DNA from 4 places in the Paenibacillus solisilvae genome. Region 2 is predicted to be linked to each of the others. Evidence: riboswitches for the same ligand, from Rfam matches in the RefSeq annotation. Region 2 holds a riboswitch; each other region holds the start of a gene.
What was found. A riboswitch is a leader RNA that binds a small molecule or an ion and turns the genes downstream of it on or off. The one in region 2 is predicted to bind cyclic di-AMP.

Region 1 (2,189 bases), on a different contig from region 2:
TTCTGAGCCGTCCGGCATATCGGCAAGCACTTGAAACGTATCGATGGGGAAGGCTTTGTCGAATTTCTTCTCATAGGAAGAATTGAGCTTCTCCTTCGATAAGTAGCCAAACAGCAGACTGTCCGATTGATGAATGGCATGCACACTAAGTGGCCGTTCTTTGAACTGAAGTTTGGCAAAATCCAGGGCCGCCTGCTCGGCTGAGCTCTTGGAGATGACCGGGTCGCTGCTCGTACCGAAGAAGGATTCCGCGGTCGAGGGAACGATTTGAATCAGGACATAGATAATTGCGCCAATTGCCGCTAACCAGGAGTAATTTCTCCAGTTAGGCTGGATTCGATTTAGCTTCATGAATGCACCTCTGTTTATGGTATACAAGCAATTGAACACATATAACTACCTTATCATAGTTGTTCCGAAATTATCCATGCGATTGCTTTCATTCTCGATTTAGGAGAGAGGTAAACGGGCAAGAAAGCCAGCAAGCAATTGATTAAGGACAAGGATTGCGCAATTTTGGCGTAATTCGGTTCATTATCTGGAAAATCGCCGTTTGGCGTTTCCGGGCTTCCCATATATAATGTGAACAATTGCATATTAAGCCGAATTTCAAAGTGAAAACGGGGGAACCATATTGCTGCTGGATGCGAAGGCATACTGTCTACTCGCATAAAACCTGCAGCACGGGGTGAATTTCTCAAGTTAGCGCATCATTCTTGCGAATAGGGCCGCCTGTCCGGGCCCGAATCCGTCAGCTAACCTCGTAGGCTTCATGGAACAGGACTCATCGCATCAGCATTGGGCTTCCAGTGCTTTTTTTTGTGCGCGTAAAGCTTTGTCAGAGGGGTGGAAGTGTTAGTAATGAAGTCGTTTTTTAATGTATCCAAATGGTCACCGCCCCGTATTCTCGTCACTGGTTTTGCACTTATCATTCTAGTCGGAGGCTTGCTGCTTTCTATGCCCTTCGCATCGGCGGCTGGAGAATTTACACCATACATTGATGCCGTATTCACCGCAACAACAGCAACCTGTGTGACAGGGCTGGTTACTGTAGATACAGGAAGCCATTGGTCTGTACCAGGACAAGTTATTATCATGACGCTCATACAGCTGGGCGGACTCGGCTTTATGACGATGTCGACCTTGTTCGCAATTGTGCTGCGGAAGCGGATCTCACTTCGAGAACGGTTAATCCTGCAGGAAGCCATGAATCAGACCAGCATGGAGGGTATTGTCCGCCTGATTAGGAAGGTTATCCTGTACTCGCTCACCATTGAGTTTGTTGGAGGCGTCTTGTTCGCGATTCGCTGGTCCTTTGATATGCCGCTTGGCAAAGCCATCTATTTCGGGATGTTCCATGCCGTTTCCTTCTTCAATAATGCGGGTATTGATCTGTTTGGCCAGTTTGGCGTTCCTTATATTAGCTTGACCCAATATGTGAATGACCCACTCGTGAATATAGTGACAATGCTGCTAATCATTACCGGGGGTATCGGCTTTATCGTAATGGCCGACATCATGGAGTACCGAACAAATAAACGGTTATCGCTTCATTCGAAGGTCGTCCTGTCCATGACGGGTACGTTGATTGCAGTCGGAACGGTAGTTATCTTTGTTTTTGAGTTTTCCAACAGTAAGACACTGGGATCGCTGGATTGGGGCGGTAAGATATTAGCTTCGTTCTTTCAATCCGTTACCCCGAGAACGGCGGGCGCTAATACGCTTGACCTCGCATCGCTCAGGCAGGCTACCCAATTCTTCACGATTATTCTGATGTTCATCGGGGCATCGCCAGGTTCAACCGGGGGCGGTATTAAGACAACGACCTTCACGGTGCTGATCGGTGCAGTAGTTGCCATGATGAGGGGAAAAGAGGACATCGTCCTATTCAGATACCGTCTTGCACGCGAGCGGATTTTCAAGGCGCTGACGATCACGATGCTGTCGCTTTCACTCGTCATATTCGTCACCATGGTGCTGTCGACGACAGAGGATAAAGCCTTTATAAAGATTTTGTTTGAAACGACATCGGCTTTCGGTACGGTTGGATTAACCTTAGGCATTACGCCTGAGTTATCACTTATAGGTAAAATTCTTATTTCACTTACGATGTTTGCCGGACGGCTTGGCCCTCTGACGCTTGCTTATGCGCTTGGGCCCCGCACAGAAAAGGAATTGTACCGGCATCC
Region 2 (2,189 bases):
AGCTCGAAGAAATCTTTAATGAAAAACGCGTCATGATCGGATCTTTGAACGTGAACCGTTTATTCCTTCTCGCACTGGGGATCACGGAGGGAGTTTTCAAAAGAAAGTTAAATCAGGCCATGGACTTGCTGCAGCGAATGAATATCGCATTCCGGATCGGACTTGGGTCTTCCGTTAAAAACCCTGCATTGATCCGCTATTCCCTTGAAGAATCCGAAATCTCCTTGCTGCTCGGAAACGGAGAACAGAAACTTATTGCTTATGCGGAGATTGAAACGAAAGCGCTTATTGAAAGGGTCGATGCTCGCATTAAGCAGCAATATCTCGAACGCATACTGCAGCAGATGCCCGATAAGATGGTAGAGACTCTGGAATGTTTCTTTGCAAACAATCTCAACATCAGCGAGACGGCAAAAGCGATGTATATTCATCGTAATTCGCTGATTTACCGCATCAAGAAAATCAAAGAGGATACAGGCTATAATCCGCAATTGTTCCAAGATGCCGTTTCTCTGCAGCTAGCCGTATGGATATATACCATGAGAAAGAAATAAATATATTTTTTGATTGGATTGCAAATTCTACGGCTTTATCGCTTACCTCTTTATAACCCCTGATTCTTCTAATGCTTCAATTTCCATCTCATCCACTTGTAATCTATCCCCATAAGCTCATCCAATTAAATAAAAAAAGCAAACCAGCTGTGGTCGATGGAGACACCTGACCTGTATGTGGCCGAGTTCAAAATCGCCGATCCCGCCCAAACAGATCGAAACCTATGCGTCGACCCTTCAATCGCTGCTGGAGAAATCAACGAAGACGCCTCAAGGGACCGCTAACCCGAGCGGTTATGTGGCCGGTATCGATTTCTGGATTATGTATGAGCCATTCAAGCCGTAATAGGTATTCCTTCATAGGACTGAACGCGCAATAAAATCCCTGTTCCTTTGCTTGAGCAAGGGGCAGGGATTTTTGATGGGTGTCTTTGCGACTACGCTCAATTCAGCGAAACAACATATCCTGCTCTTCCGCCCCTTTCACTTCATAATCAGACAAGCATAGTGATTTCCCGCAAGCAGATTGTAGTGGAATTGGATCGCTTCCTCTGTAATTGCAGCCCGTATAACGAATGATCTTGTCAAAAAGTTTCACTCTTAGAATTCTAATTTGTGAACAAGTTGTGAACTTGGAAGGATAATCGTGGAAAAACACGAATAAGTAGCCAGAATGAAAAATTTGCCGAATTCCCGCCATTGGGAAACGGGGGAACCATTTTGGGTGAATTGATCCCGACGTCCGCTAGCACGGACGCCAGAGGCGATCATAGGGAGCCTTCAACCGAACCCCACAGCTAACCTCGTAGGCACCGGAAGGAGTTTCCTGTTTTGAAAAAGATCTCTGCAGCACTGATCGGTTTAGCGATGTTGCTTGTTTTCCAAGCCGGGAGCGTTTTTGCAGACTCCAAGCTGGACGGCGTCGTTACCGATCTAATCGGAACACCTTATGCAACAGCCGGCACGACCACAAGAGGATTCGATTGTTCTGGATTTACGATGTACGTGTTTAATAAACTCGGCGTCTCCATCCCGCACGCTTCCCGGTCGCAAGCAGGTCTAGGCAAAAAAGTCGCGAAGAGCGATTTGATTGCTGGCGATCTCGTATTCTTCAATACGAACGGCAAAAGTATTTCCCACGTAGGCATTTATGTTGGAGACGGCAAGTTTGCACATGCATCCTCCAGCAAAGGCGTAACAATCAGCGCACTCAGTGACTCCTACTACGTTAAACGTTATGTTACTGCGCGCCGTGTTATGAGCCAAACCAGTTACGAGAAATATGCAGATGACCCGTCTGATGAGCTGGACGGCGGAGGCGACTCCGATTAAAAACTGCTCCGCATCGCTGCCGCGATGTGCAGGTGGGCCGCAGGTGCTCGTCCCTTTTGGGACGAATGCCTGCGGCTTTATTATTTTGTGCGCCGGCTTAGACAATAGAAGGGCAGAGTGTGCTCCTTGTATTTATATACACCGAAAAGACCTCTGTTCAAACCATTTGCGCGCATTTGAGGCGATTAAACGCCGCGGAATTATAATAGGCTGCCGCCCATACTTAAGGGCGGCAGCCTATTATCGGTTCATGCACCTCCGCGATGAGGATTGGGAATGCCCGATTTCCGCTTTTCATGATCA
Region 3 (2,189 bases), on a different contig from region 2:
ACTTCGAAAGCATCATTTACGCTTTTTCGCAATATTTAGAAAATCCCCAAAACGCCAGAAATGATACGGCGAATAAAAAGACCATGGTTACATCGTTGTTCATAACACACCTCCTTCAACTCAGGGCAGAACCTATATGTCGTTATTAAAGGATGGCAGCAGAAACCTGACATCCCCATTTTTAGAATAAATGACATAGTCAGCGCCCAGCCCTTTGTAAATTAATCTTGGATTGAAGCTTTGGGTGACGACATAAATGGGCTTGGAAGTCCAGCTGCGGCATATCTGGATAACCCGGCAGCATAATGGCAGGCTCTCCTCGAACAGAATTACGTTTCCGATCGGATACTCGGGAATGGCCGCTGTTCCCGGTTCCGACGTATTCACTTGGATAATTTGTTTCACACCTCGCCCTTCTAGCCTGAGTCTTTCCATCTTGTTGTTGATTAATGCAATAAAAGGTAACCCACTCAACTTTGCTTGCTGCATAAAGTCATCGCCTGCCTTGGTCGGCGCAGCTATCAGCAAAAAATCACTTTGCATGAGGAACACCGCCCTCCTTCCCTGAGCTATTGTAACGCCGAACCGTATAAAAAGGGGGTAAAGAATCTATAGCAACTGTATAAAAAAAACATAAAAATGCTTTATCCTAGAAAGTGATATAGGCTTGAGAATGGTCAAATAAATAAGTGCGATCCAATAGGAAGCTTAGTTCTTGTTTGCCTGCAGATGAGTATTCAAATTTTCCAGCTAGATCCGTTAAAGCCGATTCAATTAAATGGGTTCTTACGTCTCCCCATGCCTCTTGTTTCTGATGAACGTAATGCAAACCTTCCGTAAGGGTGAGGCCTTTGATCCGCTGAAAAACAGATGCCCATTGAACGAAATCCCCCTTCAAGCTCCCGCATGGAATGACGAACTCCCCTAAACCGCATGTTCCGAGATTTGTTGAGATCGTAAGTATGCCGCAATGACAATCGGCGCCATGTCCAGGCATCAGCTTATCTGATAGCTCACAGTCAAATTGAAAACATTCAATTCGGGTGACCTTACATTCCTTGGTACATTCATCAGCTTCTTTTAATAGAGACAGGGGTTGGTGCATAATAGATTCACTCTCCTCAATTTTTGGAAAACAAAAAGAAGCCTACGAGCAGAGAATCTCTGCTCCCGGGCTTCTTTGCAGCGTCAATAAACGAGCTGTTCAAGGCACGATCGAAGGTGGTTCTCTCCCAATACGCTTACGAGGTTAGCTGTCGGATTCGGGCTTGGAAGTGCCCTACCTCGGCAAGCAGCGCTTGCTCTGGATTCACCCCGAGAACCGTTTTTTACATTCAAACGGCTTTTGGTTGGTTCCCCCGTTCCCCTTGCGGGGACTCAACGTTTTGATTCCTGATGTGAAGTTGTTGCACCGAATGTTACGCTTTCTAGCAAGGGTTGTAAAACGCTGTGGAGAGACTTATTTCGGTTTTTTTTACTTATTTTTCGAGATGAAAGCGGATCCAATTAGAGAACACATTCATTTTCAATATAAATGCTTAGGCTTACTTCCGTTTTAGTCATTTGTAGTGCCCTTCCGATTTTTCAACGACTTTTTTGATGAATGAGAGGGTAAGCATTTTTATTTTATTTTTATAGGTTTGTAATAGATTCTTTACCTCCTTTTTATGCGGTTCAACGTTAAAATTAATCCGTAGAGCATCCAGCAAAGCGTTTTTTTGAGCCGATTCGCAATACCGACCAAAGAGTCAAAAGGAGAATTATCATGGCTTCCTTAGCATCGTCACACGGCAGCAGGCAACTAGTTGTCCTAATCAGGCTCAAGCTCTGTAAGCATTGAAGCGATAAAGGCATGCGCAGCTGCGGTCAAAGGCAATTTTTTCAGCTTGGCAATGCCGACTCTCCGAGAGGGGATCGGCTGCTCTAATTCGATTTCATAGAGATCATGGTGAAGAAGCTCTGCCTTAATAAAATTCTTGATCACGCAAGCGATTCCGAGCCCGGTCCGGGTGAACTCTACCAATAAATCAATACTCCCAAGCTCGATTTCCGGGTTTATCCTCACCCCCTGTTTCTTCGCAACCCCATCGATATAAGCCCGAGTAACGCTTCCTTTCTCCAGCAAAATGATAGGATATTCCATCAGCTCCCCCCAAGAGACCGGACGCTCCGACAAGTGCTTGAATTCC
Region 4 (2,189 bases), on a different contig from region 2:
GGAGCAAAATGGATGTAAACCCTTCCATTTATTATCCATAAAAAGGAACCAGCGAAGCTGACAAAGATCGCAAAGTGTTACCAAGAACTAACATACGAATACCTCTCATGACAGCTACGCTGGTACTGCCCCTTTTCTGAATGTTGGCAGGACCCCTTATTATCAATATTTATCATGGGCGAATACAGGTACATCCTTTTGCACCCTTAGCGTGGTGAGAAGCGGCTATTTTTGTATCCATATCTCCTTAACGTTGTAAATCCGCGTTTTGCTGGAGGTACCCTTTAGAGTAAAAAAAATGCCAAACCCCAGATACGATTGAAGGCTTAGCGTATATTATCGTTAAAATGTTGGCGGGACCCCTTCAAGCATTAGCGCAATTATTCAGATAATTGTGGACTTTGATGTATCAGGTTCTCTTTTTTTGTAGAAAACCTTATACAATCCGTTTGGCGCCTATGTAATTCGATCCCCAATAACTGCTGGCCAGCGAATCGATATGAATGCCGTGCGACGAGGTGGCGGAAATGAATTTGTCGTTGCCCAGATAGATGCCGACATGCGAGTTGGAACCAATCGAGAAGAAAACAAGATCGCCCGGCTTCAGATTCGAAGTGGTAACCCGGTTCCCCGAGGTATGAAATATTTGGCGGGAGGTTCGGGGCAAATCCAACCCCTGCTGCCGGAACACATAATTGACGAATCCGGAGCAGTCGAATCCGGAGGTCGACGTTCCACCCCACACATAAGGAATGCCGAGCAGTGTCTTGGCCTTCTTAATAAGCTTTGCGGATAGAGGGGGCGTCTTCGGCTGCGGTGCCGGAGCATGCCAAGCCGGCGCATGATATTTGCCGTCCTTGCAAATGATCGCGATACCGTTCTTGTTGTCCCATTGTATCCTGTACCCGAAGCTTTCGGAGATGAAGCGCACCGGTATGAACATATGGTTATCCTTGAACAGTGCCGGCGGCGAAGTCATTGTCACCCGCTTGCCATTCACATCGGCGTCTTTAGAGCCCGTTTTCATCTTAATGGTTCGGCCGTTGTTTTGGAGTGTTATTTGTACCTCCGATCCATCGATGCGCCAGTCGATCTTGTATCCCATTTGCTCGGCTACGGACCGAATAGGCACCTGCATGCCCCCATTGCCGTCAACGAACGGCGCCGAATCCGGGAACGCAACAATCGAATCGTTAATCTGGATTTTCACTCCGTGTTGAGCGGAATAAGCATGGGCGGTCGCTGCATGCATTGCGGCTCCGGCAGCCCATACCGTGCAAGCCAAAAAAGCGGTCTTGAACAATCGGTTCAAAATAATTCGCCTCCATGTTGCCTCCGAGGTTAGTTGACGGGTTCGGGAAGAGGAATTCCCTAGCTGGCCGGCTAACAGCTGGACGAGCATTCACCCCATAAAATAAATTCCCCCGTACCGGTCATTCTGCATGGCCGGATTCGGCATAATATTTTCACTATGTATAATACTAGTTATAACATTGCTTAGGCCGATTTCGACGAAAACGCTAGCCCTAAAGCATCTCAATGCTATCGTCCACGGTCCGGGTTGCGGCTATTTTCATGACAAGCCGGCCCAGCTCCTCGAAATTCATCTTGTTCATTCTGTCGATGAACGTATCCGAGACGGAATCATGTCCGGTGACCGCTTTTATAATATCAACGACAGCTTCCACCCGTTCTTGATGATGGTCGCTGACGATAAGGTTCATTCGATAGAGGCCTCCTTCCTAAGTGTCTGGCTAAACGTAAAACTGATGATTGCCGATTTGCTTCGTGAAGCTAAGCGTTTTGAACCAGCTCGATTTGGACACCTTCGGATTATAATAGAAAAGCGCATTGCCGGTCGGGTCCCACCCCTTGATCGCGGCCCTGGCCGCCTGGAACGCTGTTTGATCCGGCAGCAGCCAATACTGCCCGTCGTTAACGGCGGAAAATGCTTTCGGCTCAAAAATGACGCTTCTAATCGTATTCGGAAATAAGGGAGACAGGCGCCGGTTCAGAATGACCGCGCCAACCGCCACCTGGCCCTTGAAGCTTTCGCCTCTGGCTTCGCTGTAAATAACGCGCGCCATCATGGACAGTTCTCCTCGGTAAACGGTCAGCTTTTTCAGTTTCCGCCATGTCATGGGGCCGACAACCCCGTCGGGGACAAGTCCGTTATACTTCTGAAACCG

Region 1: linked by a shared signal. The riboswitch ahead of ACFPYJ_RS25485 (TrkH family potassium uptake protein) and the one ahead of ACFPYJ_RS19745 (C40 family peptidase) in region 2 are both predicted to bind cyclic di-AMP.
Region 3: linked by a shared signal. The riboswitch ahead of ACFPYJ_RS30990 (hypothetical protein) and the one ahead of ACFPYJ_RS19745 (C40 family peptidase) in region 2 are both predicted to bind cyclic di-AMP.
Region 4: linked by a shared signal. The riboswitch ahead of ACFPYJ_RS32645 (C40 family peptidase) and the one ahead of ACFPYJ_RS19745 (C40 family peptidase) in region 2 are both predicted to bind cyclic di-AMP.

Annotation. Positions count from the first base shown of each region.
Region 1 covers NZ_JBHSOW010000096.1:57,516-59,704, reverse strand. The annotation lists gene ACFPYJ_RS25490 (CPBP family intramembrane glutamic endopeptidase) at 1-351, opposite strand, end outside; cyclic di-AMP (ydaO/yuaA leader) riboswitch at 591-785, shown strand; gene ACFPYJ_RS25485 (TrkH family potassium uptake protein) at 862-2,189, shown strand, end outside.
Region 2 covers NZ_JBHSOW010000071.1:40,679-42,867, forward strand. The annotation lists gene ACFPYJ_RS19735 (CdaR family transcriptional regulator) at 1-554, shown strand, start outside; gene ACFPYJ_RS19740 (hypothetical protein) at 730-900, shown strand; cyclic di-AMP (ydaO/yuaA leader) riboswitch at 1,228-1,381, shown strand; gene ACFPYJ_RS19745 (C40 family peptidase) at 1,386-1,886, shown strand; gene ACFPYJ_RS19750 (hypothetical protein) at 2,135-2,189, opposite strand, start outside.
Region 3 covers NZ_JBHSOW010000127.1:4,641-6,829, reverse strand. The annotation lists gene ACFPYJ_RS30995 (hypothetical protein) at 133-543, opposite strand; gene ACFPYJ_RS30990 (hypothetical protein) at 650-1,105, opposite strand; cyclic di-AMP (ydaO/yuaA leader) riboswitch at 1,223-1,393, opposite strand; gene ACFPYJ_RS30985 (LysR family transcriptional regulator) at 1,811-2,189, opposite strand, start outside.
Region 4 covers NZ_JBHSOW010000137.1:14,871-17,059, forward strand. The annotation lists gene ACFPYJ_RS32645 (C40 family peptidase) at 437-1,312, opposite strand; cyclic di-AMP (ydaO/yuaA leader) riboswitch at 1,316-1,468, opposite strand; gene ACFPYJ_RS32650 (hypothetical protein) at 1,527-1,724, opposite strand; gene ACFPYJ_RS32655 (cell wall hydrolase) at 1,755-2,189, opposite strand, start outside.